Regions from separate parts of the Paenibacillus sp. Z6-24 genome, predicted to be linked through region 2. Evidence: predicted binding sites of a transcription regulator. Region 2 holds the regulator's gene; each other region holds the start of a gene.
The links. Region 2 encodes Rex, which represses fermentation and respiration genes when NADH is low (regulators of the CRP and FNR family bind a similar motif). Its sites were predicted from a motif close to TTGTGAAATATTTCACAA; they were not measured.
Positions count from the first base shown of each region.

Region 1: pflB (formate C-acetyltransferase) is a predicted target of Rex. The motif match lies at 2,218-2,235, and genes of this name have one in related genera.
Region 3: M1D61_RS14385 (formate/nitrite transporter family protein) is a predicted target of Rex. The motif match lies at 2,791-2,808, and genes of this name have one in related genera.
Region 4: qoxA (cytochrome aa3 quinol oxidase subunit II) is a predicted target of Rex. The motif match lies at 1,785-1,802, and genes of this name have one in related genera.

Region 1 covers NZ_CP096398.1:1,843,860-1,849,943, reverse strand. Annotated here, with positions in the region: gene pflB (formate C-acetyltransferase) at 1-2,199, opposite strand, end outside; gene adhE (bifunctional acetaldehyde-CoA/alcohol dehydrogenase) at 3,269-5,881, opposite strand.
Region 2 covers NZ_CP096398.1:2,009,085-2,015,168, forward strand. Annotated here, with positions in the region: gene dinG (ATP-dependent DNA helicase DinG) at 1-1,911, shown strand, start outside; gene M1D61_RS08895 (redox-sensing transcriptional repressor Rex) at 1,908-2,567, shown strand; gene M1D61_RS08900 (amidohydrolase) at 2,548-3,855, shown strand; gene M1D61_RS08905 (cell wall elongation regulator TseB-like domain-containing protein) at 3,886-4,422, shown strand; gene M1D61_RS08910 (hypothetical protein) at 5,127-5,654, shown strand; gene M1D61_RS08915 (AAA family ATPase) at 5,654-6,084, shown strand, end outside.
Region 3 covers NZ_CP096398.1:3,322,504-3,328,587, forward strand. Annotated here, with positions in the region: gene M1D61_RS14370 (hypothetical protein) at 21-308, shown strand; gene M1D61_RS14375 (PH domain-containing protein) at 373-780, shown strand; gene M1D61_RS14380 (ribonuclease) at 1,026-1,535, opposite strand; gene M1D61_RS14385 (formate/nitrite transporter family protein) at 1,834-2,670, opposite strand; gene M1D61_RS14390 (Arc family DNA-binding protein) at 2,921-3,094, opposite strand; gene M1D61_RS14395 (hypothetical protein) at 3,232-3,516, shown strand; gene M1D61_RS14400 (hypothetical protein) at 3,502-4,290, opposite strand; gene M1D61_RS14405 (barstar family protein) at 4,375-4,653, opposite strand; gene M1D61_RS14410 (ribonuclease) at 4,972-5,415, opposite strand; gene M1D61_RS14415 (spore coat protein) at 5,704-6,009, opposite strand; gene M1D61_RS14420 (spore coat protein) at 6,073-6,084, opposite strand, start outside.
Region 4 covers NZ_CP096398.1:899,740-905,823, reverse strand. Annotated here, with positions in the region: gene M1D61_RS03995 (cbb3-type cytochrome c oxidase subunit I) at 1-501, opposite strand, end outside; gene qoxA (cytochrome aa3 quinol oxidase subunit II) at 593-1,627, opposite strand; gene M1D61_RS03985 (hypothetical protein) at 1,894-2,178, opposite strand; gene M1D61_RS03980 (hypothetical protein) at 2,329-2,526, opposite strand; gene M1D61_RS03975 (GH1 family beta-glucosidase) at 2,570-3,913, opposite strand; gene M1D61_RS03970 (glycoside hydrolase family 95 protein) at 4,533-6,084, opposite strand, start outside.

The DNA.
Region 1 (6,084 bases), 170 kb from region 2:
AACGGCATATCCGGATACGCGGATGGTCAGTTGTGGGTAGTTTTCCGGGTGATCCATGGCGTCGATCAGCTGTTCACGATCGAAGACGTTGACGTTCAGATGGTGAGCGTCGCTGCCGAAGTATCCGTCCAGCATAGCTACCAGGTTGGCTTTGCGGATCTCTTCTTCTTTGCCGAGTGCTTTTGGCACGATGGAGAAGGTGTTGGAGATACCATCCAGGCTGTGTTCATAAGGCAGTTTGGCAACAGAACTCAGGGATGCCAGGGCACCTTTTTTGTCACGACCGTGCATTGGGTTCGCACCTGGTGCAAATGGTTCGCCGGCTTTACGTCCGTCTGGTGTAGTACCTGTTTTCTTGCCATATACCACGTTGGAAGTGATCGTCAGTACGGATTGAGTCGGTACAGCTTCACGATACGTTTTGTGCTGGCGAATCATGCCCATAAATGTCTCTACCAGTTCAACGGCAATCTGGTCAACACGGTCATCATTGTTACCATAGCAAGGGAAGTCGCCTTCAATTTCAAAGTCTACAGCAATACCCTGTTCGTTGCGGATTGGTTTGACTTTGGCATACTTGATTGCGCTCAGGGAGTCAGCTGCTACCGACAGACCGGCGATACCACAGGCCATTGTACGCAGAATGTCACGGTCATGCAGTGCCATTTCAATACGTTCGTAGCTGTATTTGTCATGCATATAGTGAATGATGTTCAGTGCATCCATATACACTTTGGACAGCCACTGCATCATTGGTTTGTAGCGTGCGATAACTTCATCATAGTCCAGATATTCGGAGGTGATGGCAGGGAATTCAGGACCTACCTGAGCACCGGATTTCTCGTCTTTACCACCATTAATTGCATACAGAAGTGTTTTGGCCAGGTTGGCACGGGCACCAAAGAACTGCATTTGTTTACCGATACGCATTGCGGATACACAGCAGGCAATACCATAATCATCGCCGTAGAATGGCCGCATCAGATCATCATTTTCATACTGGATGGAGCTGGTCTCGATCGATACTTTGGCACAGTATTTTTTGAAGCCTTCCGGCAGTTTTTCGGACCAGAGAACAGTCAGGTTCGGTTCCGGTGCAGGTCCCAGATTGTACAAGGTATGCAGGAAGCGGAAACTGCTCTTCGTTACTCTTGTCGTTCCGTCTACAGCCATACCACCGATAGACTCGGTTACCCATGTTGGGTCACCACTGAACAGTTCGTTGTAATCCGGTGTGCGCAGGAATTTGACGATACGAAGTTTCATTACAAAATGGTCAACCAGTTCCTGAGCTTGCTCTTCATTCAGTGTGCCTTCCTGCAGATCGCGCTGGATGTAAATATCCAGGAAAGAAGATACGCGTCCAAGAGACATGGCTGCACCGTTTTGTTCTTTGACAGCAGCCAGATAACCGAAGTACAACCATTGGAAAGCTTCTTTGGCGTTTTGAGCCGGTTTGGAAATATCCATACCGTGAGCAGCAGCCATTTGTTTCAGTTCATTCAGTGCACGATACTGTTCGCTGATTTCTTCGCGCAGGCGGATTGTGGATTCATCCATGCCTTCGCCAATTGTCTGATCATGCTCTTTCTGTTTTTGTTTCATCAGGAAGTCTACACCGTACAGTGCTACCCGGCGATAGTCGCCAATGATACGACCGCGGCCATAAGCATCCGGCAGACCGGTTACGATACCGGATTTGCGGGCTGCACGAATCTCGGCTGTGTAGGCATCGAATACACCTTGATTATGTGTTTTGCGGATGTTGGTGAATGTATCCACGATCGATTGTGGAACTTCAAAGCCATAAGCTTTACAAGCATCGATGACCATTCGGATACCGCCATAAGGCTGAATGGAGCGTTTAAACGGCTCGTCGGTTTGTACGCCGACAATCTGTTCTTTGTCTTTGTCCAGATAACCAGGACCATGGGATACGATTGATCCCGGTGTGTTCACGTCAACGTCCCATACGCCGCCTCTTTCACGTTCTTCTTTGGACAGCTGGGATACGATTTTCCAGAGGTCATTTGTATTTTGAGTAGGGCCTGCCAGGAATGATTCATTTCCAAGGTAAGGGTTGATATTCTCATCAATAAAGTTTTTAGTGTCCACATGGTTGGTCCATTTGCCTTTGTTAAAACCTCTCCATGCATCCTGTTGTGACTGGTCCATTACGTTTCTTTCGATTACCGACATTGATAATCCCTCCAATACTTGTGAATTTAATCACAAATTATTTTATGGCTATGCCTTGACTAAACATGACGCCGGTTACTTGTGCTCCGGCTATGTCTTTATTATGACGGACAGAGCTGTTTCAAGATGTGATATATATCACAAAATAAGATGCTAATTATGATTTTTATCACTTTCTGTCATTGATACAGCATTTCTCAAAATATATAACAGCTTACTAGTCGGATTAAGCGGATTCAGGACAATACAGTTATGTTTTATTCCAAGCTTCTTCCGATTATCAATACAGATGACAATGGATTAAAGATACAGTTGCTGTAAGTTTGGACTGTTCAAATTGATGTGAATCCAATTTAAAGCAAATGATGATTTGCGGATTAGGGCATCAACCACTCCAGAAAGGAATAAGGGCCCCTCCTCCGGTTAAGCCTGAAGATCCTTTAGTGGTGGAAGAAGATGAGGATCTCCAGGCTTAAATGTCGTCGGTTGCTCTTATTTCCTTTCTTGCGTTCCGTGCATATTGCATCATTTATGTTGCAGGCAATCAGCTAATTTTGTATACAGCGCCTTGGTCTCGTATAATTCGTAAGTTGAACAGTATTTTGTTACAGTTTAGGCTTGATCAGCGTACAAGTAGCTGTTTTCTCCACTAATCATCTTTCGGTGCTTCTAATTCTTGATTGTAATCAGACAGGCTAAACATTAAGCAGCTGAACTGAAAATGAAGCAAGTGCACGCAGCGGAGGTAAGGGGATTCTCTTTCAAGCCGACATTTAAGAACGGAGGCCGGAAGGAGAATCCCTTACCGGAGCGCCTGCTGTCTCCCTTCCCAGCCAACCCACAACATTCTTCCCATTAAAATGAGCACATAGCCCAAGCACACTGGTAGTTACAGCTACAGCAAATGGTACGCAATCACATCGATAATAAAAGAATTGCTTCCACCCCCTGCATACAGCAGCCGATGGAAGCAATCCCGATGATCATAAAACTACGTTGTATGGTTGTATGCTGCCTTGGTAAAACTACTTACTTGCTATTATAACTTTCTTGCTATACATTTGTAGCCTTACTCGAATTTACCGTAGAAAGCGTTACGGTATACATCAGCCAGTTCGGTGACCAGCGGCATTTTAGGGTTGGCAGTTGTACATTGGTCTTCAAACGCACGGTCAGCCAGGTAATCAACATGTGCTTCAAAGTCTTTCGCATCAAAGCCCAGTGCTTCAAACGATTCCGGGATACCCAGTTTGCGGTTCAGGTCACGGATGGCGTTGATCAGGCTGGTTACGCCTTCTTCGGTAGTACGCGCTGGCAGTCCCAGGATACGGGCGATTTCAGCGTAACGTTCGTCAGCGATGAAGTGCGAGTATTTAGGGAACGATGCGAATTTGGTTGGTTTCTTCGCATTGTAACGGATAACATGCGGCATCAGGATCGCATTGGTACGTCCGTGTGCTGTATGGTATTGACCGCCCCATTTGTGAGCCAGACTGTGGTTAATGCCCAGGAACGCATTGGCAAAGGCCATACCGGCTATTGTCGAAGCATTATGCATTTTCTCACGTGCCAGTTTGTCACCTTGCAGTGCCGATTGCTCCAGGTATTGGAACACCAGCTGGATCGCTTTGATTGCCAGACCATCAGTGTAGTCATTGGCCATATTGGAGACATACGCTTCAATCGCATGAGTCAGTACGTCCATACCGGTATCTGCTACAGCTACACGCGGCAGGGAGTAGACGAACTCAGGATCTACAATCGCTACGTCCGGAGTCAGCTCGTAGTCGGCCAGAGGATATTTGGTGTTACCTTTTTCTTTATCCGTGATAACCGCAAACGATGTTACTTCCGAACCTGTACCCGAAGTGGTTGGGATAGCGACGAACTGTGCTTTTTGTCCCAGATGCGGGTATTTGTAGATCCGTTTGCGGATATCCATGAATTTTTGTTTCAGGTTATCGAATTCCACATCAGGGTATTCGTAGAACAGCCACATGCCTTTGGCAGCATCCATTGGTGATCCGCCGCCCAGTGCGATAATGCAGTCCGGCTGGAAGCGTTCCATCATTTGACGGCCGCGTTCTACAGTCGTGGTCGATGGATCCGGTTCTACGTCGGAGAATACTTCGATCGCTACCGGAGTCTGACGTTGACGCAGGTAATGTTCTACTTTTTCCACATAGCCCAGCTGTACCATCATTGGGTCGGTTACGATAATAACACGGCTGATGTTCGGCATTTTGGCAAGATATTGAGTCGAACCTTTTTCAAAGTATACTTTGGAAGGAATCTTGAACCATTGCATATTCACGGTACGACGCGCCACCCTTTTCACATTAATCAGATTCACTGCTGTTACATTGGAAGAAGTCGAGTTACGTCCATACGATCCGCAGCCCAGTGTCAGGGAAGGCAGGTTCGTATTGTAAATGTCACCGATAGCGCCATGTGTCGAAGGCGAATTCACGATAATACGTCCGGTTTGAAGACGATCTGCGAACTTCTGAATCACTTCATCGTTGTTGGAATGGATAGCCGAAGAGTGACCCATACCGCCGAACTCAACAACTTGTGCCGCACGCTCGATACCTTGTTCTGCATTTTTCACTCTATAACAAGCCAGTACAGGACTTAATTTTTCAGCGGACAGCGGGTATTTGGTACCTACACCTTCCAGTTCAGCGACCAGAATCTTGGTGTCAGCCGGTACAGTGATACCACTTATTTCAGCAATTTTTACAGCTGGTTGACCTACAATTGCCGGGTTAACTGCACATTTCTCTATGTTCATGGCTCCTGCAGTCAGTTTGCCTACTTCTTCTTTGCTGAGGAAGTAGCAGCCGTTATCAATCATGAGCTTTTTCACTTGTTCGAATACAGGTTCTTCGATAATAACCGCCTGTTCGGATGCACAGATCATGCCGTTATCGAACGATTTGGACAGGATCAGGTCCGTTACGGCCTGTTTCAGGTCTGCACTTTTCTCGATAAAGGCAGGTACGTTACCAGGACCTACGCCCAGTGCAGGTTTGCCACAGCTGTAAGCTGCTTTGACCATTGCACCGCCGCCGGTAGCCAGGATAAGCGCTACGTCAGGATGATTCATCAATGCATTTGTTTTGTCCATGGAAGGATTCTCGATCCACTGGATACAATCTGCCGGTGCGCCATGTTTGACTGCAGCTTCGAGCAGGATTCTTGCAGCTTCCTTACTGCACTGTTGGGCAGATGGATGGAAACCGAAGATGATCGGGTTACGTGTCTTGATCGCGATCAGTGCTTTAAACATTGTGGTGGATGTCGGGTTGGTTACCGGTGTGATCCCCATGATGGTACCGACCGGTTCAGCGATTTTCTGGAAATTGTCGTAAGCATTGTCTTCAATCACACCGACCGTTTTTTCGTTTTTGATGCTGTGGTATATATATTCAGTAGCAAAGATGTTTTTGGTAATCTTGTCTTCGTATACCCCTCTGCCTGTTTCTTCAACAGCCAGCTTGGCAAGATACATATGTTTGTCCAGTCCGGCAAGTGCCATCGCCTGTACAACTTCATCAATTTGTTCCTGATTCATTTTCATAAATGCGGATTGTGCTTTGTTCGCTTTATCAATCATTTTTTGAATTTCTTCCTGTGCAGTAACTTCTACGGTGCGAGTGGCATCATTTTTTACAGCCATTTCTCTCATCCTCCTCAGAATGTGTGGTGCTTTCTGTCTACGCACTGATCATAACATAGAGATATAAATCATAATGTGATTTTTTTCACAATCAATTTTTATTTTTAAAATATTAAACATTGGCTTTTTTCTTTTTGCATTTTGAACTAACTGGAGATATAATAAAAGTGAAAATAATCACAAAGTTTAATTTTTAAAATAAT
Region 2 (6,084 bases):
CGGGATGTTCCGCTGCTTACTCAGGTCATTCCGTTTGCTTTTCGTGCTGCCGTATTCAAGGGACGCCAGCATTATTTGTGTCTGCGCAAATTTGAGCATAAAATAAATACAAAGGAATTTCAGAGTCCCAAGGAAGATGTGCTGATTGCAGCACAGATGATCGTCTGGCTGACAGCGACCGAGACCGGGGATGATGAAGAGCTGAATATGGGTAACCGGGGCGGCGATTTCTGGGAAACGGTCGCCAGCGATACGGATTCCTGCCTTGGACGCGCCTGTCCATGGTTCCGGCAATGCTTTTATCACCGGGCCAAGCATGAAGCCGGTGCAGCCGATGTAGTCATCACCAATCATTCCAAGCTGTTTACGGATATCAAGGCTGGCCATCAGCTGCTGCCTGCCTATGAACATCTGATTATTGATGAAGCCCATCACCTGGAAGATGTGGCCGGTAAGCATCTGGGCATGCACATGAAATATTTCACATTGGTTCATCCGATGCTTCGCCTGTTCAAGGACAGCAAGACCGGCCAGCTGGCGATTTTGCGTCAGCAGCTGGGATCTTCCGGCAGTGAACGCGGTATGGAATGGGCCATTGCAATCGATAATCTGTACCCGGAATTGACGGATGTCAAGGAAGACTGGGACAAGCTCAGTGAGCTGCTGTTCGCCCTGCTGCCGCAGCGCAGTGATGCGGCTCCCGGTGAAGCTGCACAGTTCACACTTCGCCTGCTGCCGCAAAAGAAACCGGACGAATGGGCCGGGATCACCGAGCTGGAGAACCGGATTCATATCGGCCTCAGCCAGATTATCCGCAAAGGCGAGCAGGTGATGAGCAAGATCAAGGAATCGGACGAGGTGCTGGACAGTGACGGATTAGTAACAGATGTCTCCGGACTGTTCAAGGATCTGACCGGTGTACGCGACGATCTTCGTCACTTTATCAAGCTGGACAGCGAGGATACGGTGTACTGGTACGAAGCCAACGGTAACTATCGCAGCAAGTCTCTTCAGATGTATGCTGTGCCTGTCGACGTGAGCCAGCAGCTCAAGGAGCATTTCTTTGACAAAAAGAAAAGTATTGTGCTGACATCGGCGACGCTGTCGATCGACAAAAATTTCCAGTATATGATCGAGCAGCTGGGACTAAAGGATGCCGAACAGGAAGGCAAGCTGAACACCGCCATGCTGGAATCGCCTTTCAACTATAGAGAGCAATCGCTCGTATTGATCCCGAGAGACTTCCCAAGCGTCAAGGGCAGCGTGGGTGATGAGCATTTTGTTAGCATGCTGGCCCATTCACTGGCGGATGCTGCCGAGGCTACGCGCGGACGCATGCTTGTCTTATTTACTTCTTACCGGATGCTCAAGCAGGTGTATGAGCCTCTGAAGGAGAAATTATCACAGAGTGACATTGCTGTATTCGGACAGGGTGTGGATGGAGGCAGCCGAACCAAGCTGACCCGCCGCTTCCAGGAGCATCCGGCCTGCGTACTGCTAGGGACGAGCAGCTTCTGGGAAGGTGTCGATATTCCCGGAGAGGCACTGACCTGTCTGGCGATTGTACGACTTCCTTTCCAGCCGCCAAACCATCCGCTGGTAGAAGCCAAAAGCGAACGGCTCAAAAAAGAAAAGAAAAATCCATTTATGAAATTATCTGTACCACAGGCAGTTATCCGGTTCAAACAGGGCTTTGGCAGACTGGTCCGGACAGCGAATGACCGCGGTATTGTGCTGATTTATGACACCCGGGTCATCGAGTCGTATTACGGAAAGCATTTTCTCTACTCGCTGCCCGGTCCGAAAATGGAACATATGCCTACCCAGCAAATGGTTCCCCGTATTGCGGAATGGCTGAGCCATCGTGAGAACGAAAAGGATGCTGCAAATCAAGAGGGGGAGCAAGCATGAAATCCGACAAAATATCAGAAGCGGTCGTGCGAAGATTACCTGTCTACCTGAGATACTTGAATGAGCTTCACACCCGCGAGGTACCGACCGTATCCTCGCAGGAACTGGGGCAAAAGCTGGATCTGAACCCGGCCCAGATTCGCAAGGATCTCGCTTACTTCGGTGACTTTGGCCGAAAGGGAATCGGATATGACGTATCCTATCTGATCGAGAAGATCCGTCATATCCTCAAACTGGATCAGCAGATCAATGTAGCGCTGATCGGAGCGGGTAATCTGGGGCATGCGCTTTCCAACTATAATGCCTATCTGCAGGAGACGATGAAGATTGTAGCGATCTTTGATTCGTATACGCCCAAGGTAGGCACACAGATCAATACACTAACTGTGCAACCGATTGATGAACTGGCCGAGACCGTTCAAGCCAAACATATTCGGGTCGGCATCATTACCGTTCCCAATACCGAAGCCCAGCGTGTTGCCGATCAGCTGATCGAAGCAGGCATCGAAGCCATTCTGAATTTTGCACCGATTATTCTGAAGACACCACCGCATGTGCGTGTGCATACGGCAGATTTTACAACCGATCTGCTTAGTCTGGCCTACTACCTTGAAGATGGAAAGGAATTAGAGACGAATGAACAACTCACCGAGTAAATGGATGATCAAAAACGGGATATTTGCAGCTTCCCATGGAGAAAAAGCAGTACTCTACGGCCATATGGTCATCGAGAATGATATCATTACCTATCTGGGTGAGGAGGAGCCTGCTGACCAGGAAGAAATGACCATCGTAGATGGCAGGCACCAGTTCTTCATTCCGGGTCTGGTTAACAGTCATGGTCATGCGGCCATGTCTTTGCTGCGCGGATATGGCGACGATCTGGCCCTTCAGGTCTGGCTGCAGGAGAAAATGTGGCCGATGGAAGCCAAATTTACGAGTGATGATGTCTATACCGGTACAGCACTCTCTGTACTGGAGATGCTCAAAGGCGGTACAACTACTTTCCTCGATATGTATGACCGTTCCGAGCGCGTGGCCGAAGTGGTCGAGCAGTCGGGAATGCGAGCGGTATTGATGCGCGGTGTTATCGGTCTGTGCTCGGAGGAAGAACAAAACGAGAAGCTGAATCAGGCGGTACAGTTTGTACGCGACTGGCACGGTCAAGCTAACGGACGCATTACGACGATGATGTCTCCACATGCGCCGTATACGTGCCCGCCGGCATTTATCGAGAAATTCGTTCAGGCCGCACATGATCTCGATGTGCCGCTGCATACACATATGTCCGAGACGATCGCTGAAGTGGAGCAAAACGTACGTGACTACGGTCTGCGTCCGGTAGCCCACCTGGAGAAACTCGGTGTATTCACTCGTCCGACGCTGCTGGCACATGCCGTGCATCTGACAGATGAAGAGATTCAGACACTGGCTGCCCACAAAGCAACCATTTCACATAACCCGGGTAGTAACCTGAAGCTGGCGAGCGGCGTAGCCCGTGTACCGGATCTGCTGCGTGCAGGCGTAGTCGTATCGCTCGGTACCGACGGACCGGCCAGCAATAATAATCTGGATATGTTCGAAGAAATGCGTCTCGCAGCCCTGATTCACAAAGGCGTATCCGGTGATCCTACAGCGGTACCGGCACTGGAAGCCTTGCGCATGGGTACCGAATATGGTGCGAAATCCGTATTCCTTGATAATACAGGCGTGTTTGCGGTAGGCATGAAAGCGGACATTACCTCTCTGAATATCGATCAGCCGCATTTCCTGCCGTTTACGGACTTTATCTCTCATACGGTATATTCCGCGAGTGCCAAGGACGTACTGCATGTCTGGGTAGATGGCAAGCAGCTGATCAAGGATGGCGTATCGCTGACGCTGGATGAAGAGAAAATCCGCCGTGAAGCACAGCTTGCTTTTGAAGGTTTGCTCACACGCTAACCGGAAGTTGAACAGAAAGGATGGCGTGTCTTGCGAAATTTGGGAAGTGGCAAGTGGATAGCGATTATTATTACGGTAGTAGGTCTGATTGTACTGTGCGTGAACCAGTTCTATGTGCATGTTATGGCCAAGCCGTGGAGCAATGAACAGCAAGCGTTGGAGATTGCCCAGAAGCAGGCGAATCTGACGTCACTAACAAGGACATACCAGTCGGTCTGGAATGACAAATCGATCTACTGGGTCGTACAGGGACAGAATGATCAGCAGCAGGAAGTCATGGTTTGGGTCAAGTTTAACAAAGATGGTACTCCGGTACAGGGAGCCAATGCTGTACATGTAGAGAAAACAGCAGGAACGATGAACGTTCAGCAGGCCAAGCAGCTGGTACAGACGGATCTGCCGGGCGCTGAAGTGGTTCGTGCCATACCGGGTTCATACAACGGCAAATATGCATGGCAGATTTTTGCCAAATCCGGGGATCATTATTATTATGTATTCTACAATTTCCGTGACGGCACCAAGCTGGGTGGACCGATGGAAATGCCGAATACTCTGATCGGTACCTAGAATAGTGGACGAAGAGCAAGGACCGGATCATGAATGATCCGGTCTGGGTGTACAAGAGCTAATTGTATGTGTAATTATAGAAAAAGCGACCGCAGAGAGTACCAACTCCTGTACGGTCGCTTTTTTTGTAGATTTTATGAATTACTTTTTCTGTCTTACAGCTTGAACTGGGACACCGTTTCCTGCAGTTTTTGCCCTATTCTGTAGTGTAGCGGTATAGGGGGCTAAAGCTTGGGTAAACTTGCAGCAGATGATCGAAAAGCAGTAGTATAGTAATAAGCTTTTTTAATTAATGATTAGATCACATCATATATGGAAAAAGAAGATATTTATTTCCAGATGCAGACTAATGATATTTTTAGCTAATATTCTAAACTTACCGTTAAAAAAACGATTTCTGTATAGCATCTTCGACAAAATAACAAAATAACAAAATAACAAAAAAACCGAAAATATTCGCATGCATAAATACAAGCATACAATTTCAGATTTTACAGTATCTCTTATATGTAAAAAAAGTTCATAGAGTTGCCTTAAATAGGAGTAAATGGTTATGATATACTACAATTATCTTCAATTTGTGTAAAATATTTTTAAGAATCACAAAAAAACCTGTCGTTTTTGGGTTACCGAAAGGCTAATGTCTGCCGAAATAAAGTTATATAAAATAACTGCACCATGTATATACACAGAGGAGGACATGTATGAAACTTCGGGCAATGCCTGTTATGATTACCGTAATCGTTTCAATTGCCGTACTGTTTGGGGGCTGGTTTACGTATCGTCAGCTTACTCTGCACAACCCACTCATGAAAATTGTTCAGTCTTATCCGGGTGTGACTTCCGCCCAAGTTACTATTAACCAGAAAGAGATCGCTTTGAAACTCGATTTGAAACCGGAAGCAGATTTGGGGGCTCTTGTTCAACAAATCCATAAGCAAAGCACTGATATTCTTGGTACCCGTACTCTCAAACTAGAAGTGGTTGACCATTCGAATGACAAGCTAAATCAGATCTGGGAGAACGCCATGTTCCCTGTATCCCAGGCAATGGCCAATCGTGAATATACTGAAATACCAAAAACTCTTGAAGAAATCGCCAAGCTGAACAATGGTGTTCACGCCAAGGCGGAGATGGATGACCGCAATGTCTATGTATCGCTCAGCAACGGCAAAGCCAGCAAATTTCTCATTCTGCCGCGCAGTACTCAAGATACAGGAGGAAATGCCTAATGCCTAAATGGACCAAAGAAGTTATTATCGGATTTGTACCTGTCCTGCTCATTTTCCTGTTATACGTTGGATATAATATATTGCCGCTGCTGCTGCTGGTGGCTGTAGTCGGTGGAATCCTGTTCTTCATGCAGGCACGCGGCGGACTCGCTGTCGGCGCCAGCCAGGAACGCAACCGCAAAAAGAACGGTCCGGTCAAGCTGACTTTTGAGCAAATCGGGGGTCAGGACAATGCCAAGCGCGAACTGCGTGAAGCACTCGATTTCCTCGTACGTCATGATGAAATCAATAAATTCGGTATCCGCCCGCTCAAAGGTATCCTGCTGACAGGGCCTCCGGGAACCGGTAAAACACTGATGGCCAAAGCGGCTGCACATTATACAAATTCTATTTTTGTCAGCGCTTCGGGTAGTGAATTTGTGGAGATGTA
Region 3 (6,084 bases), 1.3 Mb from region 2:
TAATCTAAAGAGGTGAATCCATGAAATCCAGATTGCTGCGATTAGCGGTTATGGCCTTTGTTGCTGCGGTCGCACTAACGTTTATCTATTATAGCAGTATCCAGATGATTGAAGGTACCTATCAGGTGGTCGGTGTCACCGACAAAGGCATCGTGATCCAAAGGGGCAGCGAAGAAAGCAGTCTGCGCACCACTCCTGATATGATGGAGCTGATCCAGATGGATCATTTCTATGATATCGGGTATGAGAAAAGACCGCTGCAGGCTCCGGTCATCGATTATATTCGCCTTCATCCTTCCGGCCGCTGACGGCGGTCATCGGCGGCAGAGTTCCCGTTATCTATCTACATGACGAATGAGAGGAGTACACAAGATGCATACGTATACAAGCAAAAAAGACCGGCTCTCGGCCATTACGTTCGGTCTGCTTATTACCATTATGATCGGCCTGGCCTGCCTGAATGTATGGACCAAGCATCTGCTGACGATCATCATACCGCTGCTGGTCGTTATGTTCATCCTGTGGATATGGATCGGAACGGTCTACAAAATTGTTCAGAATAGCCTGACCATCCGCTCCGGTCCGTTCCGCTGGGATATCCCGGTACAGGATATTCATACGATACAGCCTTCACGCAAGCTCATCTCCAGCCCGGCGCTATCTCTGGAACGCCTGGAGATCAAGTACGGCACCGACAGCATTCTCATCTCCCCTGTCCAGGAAAATGATCTGATTCAGGAACTGCTGCGGATCAATCCAGCTATTCATATCAAGAAATGAAGGCGCTTCAATCCATCAGTATATCTCATAAATAAGGCGCCAGTTCAGCTAGATGGAACTGGCGCCCTTCGTATTCTTCCTGCCTTAACTTTCAGAAAGTTTCGGCAGCTGTGCAAAATTCTGTGCATTAATCCCCGCCCGATTCATAATCTTCCGCATGTGGTGCTCTTTGGCTATCTAGCGCGGCAGAGATCATAGATAATCTATCTGCTCCGGGCAGTCTCAATATCCTTTATCTCCAATGGCTACTTCATCTGCTGAAATGACTTGTAATGATTGGTCGTTTTGTAGATCAGTCCGTCGGATGAGTACAGAATCCGGTCAGCTCCGCGGAACCCGGATGTATAATTGATATCCGCTTCATGCCATTTTCGTCCGGATGCACGGGGCAGCCGTCCTTCGCGGTTGCCGAACACATCACCGCCGATGCTTTTGCCCGGTGCCACTTTATCCAGATTGCCTTTGCCGGCATCCCAGCCCAGCTGTTCGGCTTCTTTCTTCGTTATATAATTGCAGGGCAGCTCGCCATGCTGCCGTAAATAATCGGCGACACCGTCAAATGTATTGATAACCGTACAGCCAGTTTTCCCGGATGAATCAGTCGAAACGGAAGTGTTCTGCTCGCCGGACTGGGGGGCGGAACTGCTGCTTGGCCCACCGATGAGATTCAGTCCGAACCGGTCACCTGCTCCAAACAGCAGCACTACCGCGGCGATGATCAATACGATAATACTGGATAATGATTTCTTGGACATAATTCCTCCTGTGCATATATGCTGTGATTGGTGCTGTATCACGATAGGGATAACATGACAGCTCCACATCCAATTATGCTATCCCGTCCACTGTCTGTCTACAGCATCTCATAATCTATTGCACCGATATACGTCCACAGCTGTCCGCCAACATTCGTCTGCCGGATCATTCCTTTATAATAAAACAACGTACAGACCCACGTTCATATACGTGCAGTCCATACGCTGCCTGAATGATCATCTTATTTATTCCGTTATCACGCTCATCACAGTCTGCATACAGACTGCCGATGGATCGTTACACAGCGTTTTTCTGTGTGGAAGTTTCTGCTTTTACCGCATCTGTATTGGCTTTGTTCTGACGGCGAACCGGAGAAATAAACCAGTACGCCATACCCACGAATACCGCGCCACCCACGATATTGCCAAGGGTTACCGGAATCATGTTATGCATCCAGCCTGCCACAGTGATTGTATCCGGATGGCCCGGCAGCACCAGTGCTGTCGACAACAGTGTCATGTTGGCCACACTATGCTCATAACCGCTGGCGATAAATGCGTACAGACACCACCAGATCAATACCAGCTTGGAGATATCATCCTTGGCACGCGAAGCCATCCAGATTGCCAGACAGACGAGCCAGTTACACAGAATACCGCGGAAGAACAGCATCGATACAGGCAGCGACATCTTGGTGGCAGCCGCCTTGAAGATCAGATGATCCGCACCGATCTGCTGGAACAATCCTGTACCATACACGAGCAGACTCAGCACAACCGCTCCGACGAGGTTACCGATAAAGACGAGCACCCAGTTCTTGCCCAGATCCCCCATCGTCGTACGGCGAGCCAGCGTACTCATCGTGAAAAACATATTATTGCCAGTAAACAGCTCGGAACCTGCGAAAATAACGAGCGTCAGCGCAATACCAAACGACATCCCCATAACGATCGACTGCAGCGGCGAATGAATAGCCGCCAGCGGTGCACCGATCGAGAAGATTAGAATAATCCCGATCCCTACATAAGCCCCGGCCAGCATGGCAGATGCAAAATAACGCAGCACACTTTCATTCATCTTCTCTTTTTTCTTTACAGCAGCTTCTATAATATTCTGTACACCTTCAGTAAACATATCAATTCCCCCTGAAATAGCTGTTCTTGTCGAAATCTTTCACTTTTTAAATTAAAAATGAACTATTTCTTTTTTGATTATACAAATTCCTTACGTATCCCGAAGTGACATTTCTCACTTTTGTGAATTATTTCACTTTATTTATGTTGAAGATATTCAGATATCATAAATGCTGGTAAATAGAGACTGCTTATACTAAACAAAATAGCGTATAGAGAACACGCTTTATGGCGTGAATCTATACGCTATTTCATTGATCCAACAGAATTTTTCCTTTTTCACGTTCATATTCTTCTATATGCTGTTCAATTAAATATTCTATCTGCATTGCAATAGAACGCTTATTCTTCTCAGCAATAACTCTAATCTTTTCAAAGTTCTCTTCATGAAGTCTCAAAGTAAATACTTTCTTATCCGTAGCCATAATAAATTCTCCTAGAAAGTGATGTCATTATTGTATCACCATGAAGTAGTATGATATACAACCACCTTGACGTCTAAATGATGTCACTTTAGAATAAATTTATATTGTTAGGTGATGTCACTTGAAGGAGGCTTTAAATGATGGAAAGTATGGAAGAAGATTTTAATCAGTTCAAAGCGATGCGCATGGAACGTGCTGGACGACATCTGATGCTGAATTCGGAAGAGTATAAACGACTTGTTCGTGAGAGTGATCGATTTTTCACAGAATTATGTACATATGTAAAATCTGAGGGAATGCAGTTGTTAATGGATTATTGTAAAACAGTGACCCTGTTACAAGGTGCAGCAGAGTCATTAATGTATGAATCAGGACTAAATGATGGAATGCTATTATCTAATAAACTACTATTTTCTTCGTAATCTTCTAGATACATAGTTTTTATATATTCCTGTTTCCACTTGTTTATTTTTAAAAGCTAATAAAATTTCTTCAAGACATTCTATTAATTCTTTGCCATAAAAGCTTTCTGTACGAGTAGTTTCTTTTATTATATCACGATAAAACTTTGACATAGAGAATATACTGGCGATAGCAACACATACTATTACTAACATAATTGTAATTCCGAAATAATGTAACCAGTCGCTAATACCTATATTCCGATAAATGGCTGCTACAAACTGAGAACAAACTATCAGAACTAAAGAAGTTAGTAAACTCCATGTAAAATAACTTTTATTCGATTCATTTATTTTTTTATCCAGTATTGATATTAAAATCTTTATTTTTTCTGTAGAATAAAAATCTTTTTCTTTTAGTTCTTCAATAATTTTATTTTGCTGATATGCTGTAAATTCTTGATTTTTCCATCGTCCTTTAACAACTTTAATACCATAATTATCATTTAAAATCACTTTAGCTTTTTTACTTAATTTTAAAGTGGTTATAAGAATCATTAAAAAAGCTATTGCCATAACGCTCAAACATATAAGAAATATTTTATGAGTCACAAAATTAATTTCGATAAAAAAATTAGTTCCAACAAAAATTATAAAACTTATAATACTTCCAATTCCAGAAAAAAATAATAATCTTAACAACCCTATTAGTATGGAATCTAAGACTTTCATATGATCAAATATTAGTGCATGGGTAGAAAATTCTAATTTAAATTTCTCAAAAAAATCGTTCATTTATAAAACACTCCCTGCATTTTTATTACTTAAAATAGAGTTGATTTAACAAACTAACTCTTAGTACATCTCTTACTTTAAATTTTATTTACGTTCCACCACAACCCGGAACCCGATTCCTTCCTCTTCCGCTTCTTCCAGCAGGCTGCGCACCCGCTCCGCCTGGTCGCCAAGCCGCTCCTGGCTGACTTCATAGTTCGTCCAGCGCAATTCCAGCGGCAGCTCGATCATACCGGTCAGACAATCCCAGAGCGCATCGAGATTCCCCCCGTAAAATTCAGGCAGCTCCAACTTTTCCTTAAGCTGCTCGTGCAGTTCCTGAATTGTCGAGAATTCCTCTCCATTTAACCATACTGTCTTCATTTCCTGTTCCTCCCTCATTCCATTAACCGATAGTGTTCCTTCATTATGTATACGATTATAACATCACTACACCATAATCCTGCATCCTGGCAGCAGCGCCCGGTTGCAGGATTATAGGTAATGATCATGGTTACTCTCCACTGTGGTGTGAACGCTCTGTTCTCTCACCACTTTTCCAGACAGGCGGGACTCGGGCCGGATGGGCGGTCATCGTCGGTTACCGCCTATTCTCCAATTGCATTTCCATTACTATGGAAACTGTCCCATTCTGTCTTCCCAACCTGCCCAGGTCTCTATCCGGTTATCTATGTGTCTGTATTATTTCATGCGGGTGAAGCTGGCATAGTGATCGGTCGTCTTGTAGATCAGGCCGTCATTGGAGTACAGGATGCGATCCGAATTGCGGAAGCCGGATACATAGTTGATATCGGCTTCGCGCCATGTGCGTCCGCTTGCTGCCGGCAGCAGTCCTTCGCGGTTGCTGAATACGTCGCCGCCGATGCTTTTGCCTGGTGCGACTTCAGCCAGATTGCCTTTGGAGGATACCCAGCCGAGAGCGCTGGCCTGGGATTTGGTAATGAAATTGCATGGCAGCTTTCCGTTAGCGGACAGATAGTTGGCTACACCGGTAAAGGTATTGATGATCGTACAGCTGGCCGCAGAAGCCTTTTCTGCCTGCAGGACAGGTGCTGCCTGTGAACCCGTGAAGAAGACGACCGTCAGCATCATTGCGAGTAGTGCCGTGGACCAAAACTTTTTCATAAATACATCCTCCTATGTAATGCGTAATGGCTGGGACCGTTCGTTACCTTAAACATACTGAACAGATTATAGGTAGCAAATTATCCACTTACCAGTTATATCACATGGATTTGTATAAATCTTCAATTTTAATCTCTGGATTTGTAAATTTTAAAAAATATATCTTGCTGAGGAAATATACAAAAAAGCTGACAGGGCATAAATGCCTTCTATCAGCTTTGGATCGAACTTTTTTTATTCTGTCAGTTCTCTTCCCTCTTACTCTATATCAAAGCGCATGCTGCCGGATCATGGGTTCGGCAGATTGATAACCATCTCTGCTTTCTTGATATCATCCTTGAGCAGTTCATTCACATCATAGGATTTGTATAATCCATTCTCGATCATGTACTTGGCAATCATCGCGTGAAATTCGATTTCCTGATTAAGTTGCCTTTGCAGCACTTCTCTCACCTTGGGGGTCGCCGCTTCGGTAATGGCAACTGCATAGGTTCTGACGGAAGTCTTGGCCGCGAGCAGCAGATCGGCTGCAATCGCGGCATCGGTCATAGCTGGCATTCCTACCTGTTCGGCGAGCTTGTCTTTTATCGACATCTTCAGCACTCCTTTGTATTTGGACTCTTGTGATGTAATTCCGGCTGGCGGATCGTCTGTGGGTTAACCGACTTC
Region 4 (6,084 bases), 1.1 Mb from region 2:
ATCCGGTGAACCACCGATTACGAACGACAGGTTAAACAGCATCGCACCCAGGAAGAACAGCCAGAAGCTGAGTGAGTTCAGGAATGGGAATGCGACGTCGCGCGCACCAATCTGAAGAGGTACAACGACGTTAAACAAACCGAACATAAATGGCATTGCCATAAAGAGGATCATAACTACGCCGTGCGTAGTAAATACCTGGTTATAATGTTCGGGATGCAAAAATTCAAAATTCGGAATAGCCAGCTGTGTCCGCATCATGAGAGCATCCACACCGCCGCGGAACATCATGATGATCGCAGCGAGGATGTACATGATACCGATTTTTTTATGATCGACGGTTGTCAACCAGTTACGCCATAACCATTTCCATTTCTTGAAATAGGTTAGTCCCGCAACGATCGCAATCGTCACCAATGCGATGGATACGTCTGCACCGTAAATCAGCGGGTCACCGGTGACAAAAAATTCTGATGCAAACTGTTTAATATTCTCGAGCATCGGGGAGCTCCTTTCACTGTCTTTATGCGTTCCGCTTACCGGTACACTGCTTCACAATCAACAGCATATCAGCAGCGGAACCTGATCGAACCTAGTTGCTTGAGCCTTCCTGAGTGTCTGTACCCAGTCCGTCATGCTCATTGTTGGATTTGGTATCCGTACCCATATCGCTTTGACCCTGTTCACTTTCCTTCTCATTGATTTCCGTCTGAGGAGTCGTGTGAGTCGCGCGGTTGCTGTTGTCAGCCAGACCGCCAGGCAGATATTTGGTTACGAGTTGTTGGAACAAATTGTCCGGGAAAGAGGAGAATGACTGCTTGTCCGCTGTTCCTGGAATAGCCAGTGACTGGTAAGTTTCCATCGTCATTGGTTTGGATTCCGATTTGATTTTGTCCACCCATGCACGATAATCCGCATCGGACACAGCGTTCACATCAAATCTCATATCGGCAAAGTGCTCACCGCTAAAGTTCGCTCCTGAACCGAAATAGGTTCCCGGATGATCGGCCTGCATGTACAGGGTCATCGCCATACCGGACATCGTGTAAATCTGGCCGGCCAGCTGCGGTACCCAGAAGGAGTTCATCGGCGCGTCGGACGTCAGTTCAAAACGAATAGGTGTGTCTTCCGGAATTGTCACGGAGTTTACAGTGGCAATATTTTCTTCCGGGTTAAAGAACACCCATTTCCAATCCAGAGAAACGACCTGGATCGTAACTGGTTCCTTCTCGGACTTAAGTGCCACGGAAGGCTCCAGAGCATACGTGTAACGAACCGTTACGACAGCCAGAATAAAGATAACGACGATCGGAATGCCCCACCAGATGGTTTCAAGCAAATTGTTGTGGCTGAAATCCGGATCGTACTTGGCCTTTCTGCCTGGCTTGTCACGATACCTCCATACAATAATAAAAGCAATTATTGTCGTCGGCACGATAACGATTGCCGTCAGAATCGTAGAAATGACGATTAAGTCCCGCTGTCCTTCTGCAATAGGTCCTTTCGGGTTAAGAACGAAATAGTTGCCTGTACCGGCAAACAACGCCCAAACCGTCAGGGCCAGTGACAGAACGGTCACAATCAGAACAACCCATTTCATAAGGCGCGAACCTGGTTTTTTGCTCATCTTGATCCCCTTTCTCACATAACGCTTATGACGTTCATAATATTGAAACCACACATTTCTATGTTAACACTAAGTGTGCTTTTTGCGTATCCATAGAAGGTGTAAATTTCGGTTTTTTTTAGCTTGTTAACAAATCTGTCAATTTATTAGCAAACGGAAGTGAATGTTTTCACATTATTTAAAGATTAACATATTTTTACTCCGTAAAAAAGCCCCTTCAAGAACAAATTCTCAAAGGAGCCACTATTTAATTGTAAGCCGCACCGTTAATCTTCCTTGATTCCTTCTTTGCCTTCATCGCTGCGTGCCTGCATGGAGCCGAAGGATTTACCAATGAAGTAAATAAAAGTTGCTGCCACGAGACAGCCGATTCCGCCCATCAATCCCATATTGTTGTCATTGAACGGTTGGAGATTGAAAATAATCAGGAAGACACCTACTGCGCAAATCACCCATGATACGATTGTCAGTGCTCTGCTCATCGCGTAAGTATTATGTCTTGGTGAATGATTACGGGGCGAATTGGAATGCCCTTTGGTCTTGGTAGCCATATGTTCCACTCCCCTTTCATGATTGTGATTCTGATTCGTCTACCGGTTGAATTATTGATGGTATCGTTCGGGTGACGTTAGCATGATATAGAGCTTATTACCACAAAAGCATGGGTTTGATTCGCTTCGGCTTCTTTTCCTTTAAAATAATTAATAATCCAGCCGCATCAGGGAGTTATTACGGCAGAGGTACAGATGGTCAGCCAATCCGGCGCAAATGACTCTCATGCTTACTGGGATGGCCACCGCCTTTGCAACCAAAAGGAAAAGCCAGCGTTCCAGAACCGAGCAGATGGCCCGATCAGCAGAACGCTGGCTTTTATACGGGACAAAATGAATTGTCTCCATAATGAATAACTTCTATTAAAAAATCTAAATGGTATGGATACGATCAGCGCGTCTCCATCCAGTTGTTGCGGACGACATTCTGGTACCAATAGTAGCTTTCTTTGGGCGTGCGCTCCAGGGTGCGGAAATCGACATGGATCAGTCCGAAGCGCATCCGGTAGCCTTCTGCCCACTCAAAGTTATCCATGAGTGACCAGGCCATATAGCCTTTGAGCGCAATGCCATCATTGATTATCCGGTGCACCTGGGCGATATGCTGCTGCAAATACTGGACGCGCAGCGTATCATTGACTGCCCCGTCTACCGGACCGTCGTTGACACAGGCGCCATTTTCGGTAATGTAGATATCGACATTGCCGTACTTTTGCAAATAATGCAGTACATCATACAGACCTGTCGCATCGATCGGCCAGCCGATATCGGTCTTGAACAGTCCCATATCCACCTCTTCACTCTGCAAATAACCCGCTTCCGGATGATAGCGATTTACCGAAGGATGATAGTAGTTAATGCCAAGCAGATCGATCGGCTGGGCAATGATCTCCATGTCTCCGTCCTGTATCGGCGGCTTGGCGCCTGCCTGCAGGAACCACTCATACAGGGAGTCCGGGTAGCTGCCTTTGTAGATCGGATCGAGGAACCAGTCTGCATACACTTCAATATTTCGGTTGCAGGCCGCGCGGTCTTCGGGGCTTTTGCTGTACGGAACCGCCCAGGCAACGTTCGGTGCAATACCAATCTGGCCTTCCAGCTGCATATCACGGAACATTTTGACCGAGTGACCGTGTGCGACCAGCAGATGGTGACCCACATTTAGGGCAATCTGCAGATCCTGGTTGCCCGGTGCATGCTTGCCCTCCAGGTTGGACAGGAATGCAATGCACCACGGTTCATTGAAAGTGAGCCAGAACTTAATTTTACCGGAAAATTCGCGGAACATGACTTCGGCATATTTGACAAAAGCATCGATTGTACGCCGATTTTCCCAGCCGCCCACATCCTGCAGTGCCTGCGGAAGATCCCAGTGGTACAGCGTACAGAATGGCTCAATGCCCGCATCCAGCAGACAATCGACAAACCGGTGATAAAAATCAATGCCTTCCTGATTGATCTCACCGTCTCCATCTGGAATGATCCGTGACCAGGCTACCGAGAAGCGGTATGTCTGGATACCCAGCTCTTTCATCAGCAGGATATCTTCTTCATAGCGATGATAGCTGTCACAGGCAATATTGCCGTTATGTCCATCAAATACTTTGCCCGGTGTATGGGCAAACGTATCCCAGATCGACAGACCGCGTCCGCCTTCCTGATAAGCGCCCTCGATCTGGTAAGCGGCTGTAGCGGTACCCCACATAAAGTCTTTGGGAAATTGGAAAATGGTCATGATTGGTTGCCTCCTGTATAGTGGTTGGTTGAAAAGGCTTCATTTGTGTATCCGGCGTTCATACGGCCGGGATCGATCCATTCGTATGCGTTTACATTATAGTTTAGCGGTGAGCCCTGTAAAAGGATGTAACTTATGTTTCATGGTGCGCAAATTCAAGGATTTTTGAGTGACGAATATGCGCAAGGTGGGATGGTGGGGGCAGCATCCACTTCAGAGCAGTAAGATATTTTGCTGCGCAAAAGTCACTTCTCATTGAACCCCGCGTTTCAATTGCCAAACGCTTAAAGCAGTAAGATATTTTGCTGCGCAAAAATCACTTCTCATTGAACCCCGCGTTTCAATTGCCAAACGCTTAAAGCAGTAAGATATTTTGCTGCGCAAAAATCACTTCTCATTGAACCCCGCGTTTCAATTGCCAAACGCTTAAAGGTCGTCCGTTGCTCTTATTTCCTTTCTTGCGTTCCCTGCTGGGTCATCATTGGTGGTTCTGTGCATACTGGATACCCAGTTGTAGGGTGGCAATTTTACAGGCTTACAGACTTATCAAGTTTACGTGTCTGCCATTTATATACATATAGTGGAAATACGATATGCATCTTCAGGCTGTGGACTGCAGTTACAGCTCGGAGGCCTGTAAGATATAGCATTGGCCCGCTTGCAGGGATAGGTTTAGTCGGTGTTGCCCGTTGCTATTGGTAACAGTGAGCACCGGGGAAGCTGCTTTTTCATTGGCCGGCACGCTTCCTGCTCCGATGGATGCTGCAGAGATGGTCTCTGTCAGGATTAATGGTACCGGGGACAGCAGGCTGCATGTATGGTCACGATCGGACAGGATGGTGGCGGTGGTCAATTTGCCGTGCTGCCAGCTCAGATCGATGGTGAAGCCGCCTCGGGCGCGCAGGCCGGTGACCTGGCCGCTAGACCAGGCTTCGGGCAGGGCGGGCAGGAGGTGGATTTCGTTCAGATGGCTTTGCAGCAGCATCTCTGCCATTCCGGCTGTTCCGCCGAAGTTGCCGTCGATCTGGAAGGGCGGATGCGCGTCAAACAGGTTGGGATAGGTGGAGCGTGCCAGCAGGGTATGCACAAAATGATAAGCTTGCTCTCCATCCAGCAGCCGGGCATACAGATTGATCAGCCAGGCGCAGCTCCAGCCGGTATGACCGCCTCCGTGGGTAATGCGCCGCTCCAGTGAGACACGGGCGGCTTCGACCAGCTCGGGAGTCTCATAGCGGTTGATCTCCCGTCCCGGATACAGCCCGTACAGATGGGACACATGCCGGTGCCCCGGTTCATGCTCCTCATAGTCCTCATACCATTCCTGCAGCTGTCCATGCTGTCCAATATGAAAAGGATACAGTCTGTCCACAGCTTGCTGCAGCTCTACCACCAGCTCTTTATCCGTTTCCAGTACAGCGGCCGCTTCCATACAATGAGTGAACAGTTCCCGGATCAGCGTCATATCCATCGTGGACGCTGCGGATGTACTGCATGGTTGACCGGAAGCGGTCCGGAATTTATTTTCAGGTGAGGTCGAGGGTACAGTGACCAGATAACCGTGCGGGTCTTCCACCAGCCAGTCCAGTGCAAACCGGGCCGCTTCACGCATGACCGGATAGCCGGTCTGACGCAGGAACTCCCGATCTTCGGAAAAGGCATAATGCTCCCACAGATGCGCACACAGCCAGACACCACCGAGCGGCCAGAAGGCCCAGCTGGCATCGCCGCCTGTCGGCAGGGCGGATCTCCACAGATCGGTATTATGATGAGCCGTCCACCCCCTGGCGCCATAGCGCGTGCCGGCAACCTCTCGTCCGGTATGACTCAGCTCCTCTACCAGATCGAGCAGCGGCCCATGACATTCACCGAGTCCGCAGACTTCGGCTGGCCAGTAATTCATCTGTACATTGATATTGGTCGTATAATCGCTGTTCCACGGCGGCTGCACATGCGGATTCCAGATGCCTTGCAGATTGGCCGCCTGATCTCCCGGACGCGAGCAGGCGATGAGCAGATAGCGTCCATAATGGAAATACAATGCTTCCAACCCGGTATCGGTCCCTCCCTGCCGGTACTGCTCCAACCGCTGGTCCGTAGGCAGCTGTAGCAAATGGACTGCTGTATTCTGCTCTGCGTCTACAGGTTCCGCGTCATCGCTGTACAGTTCCAAT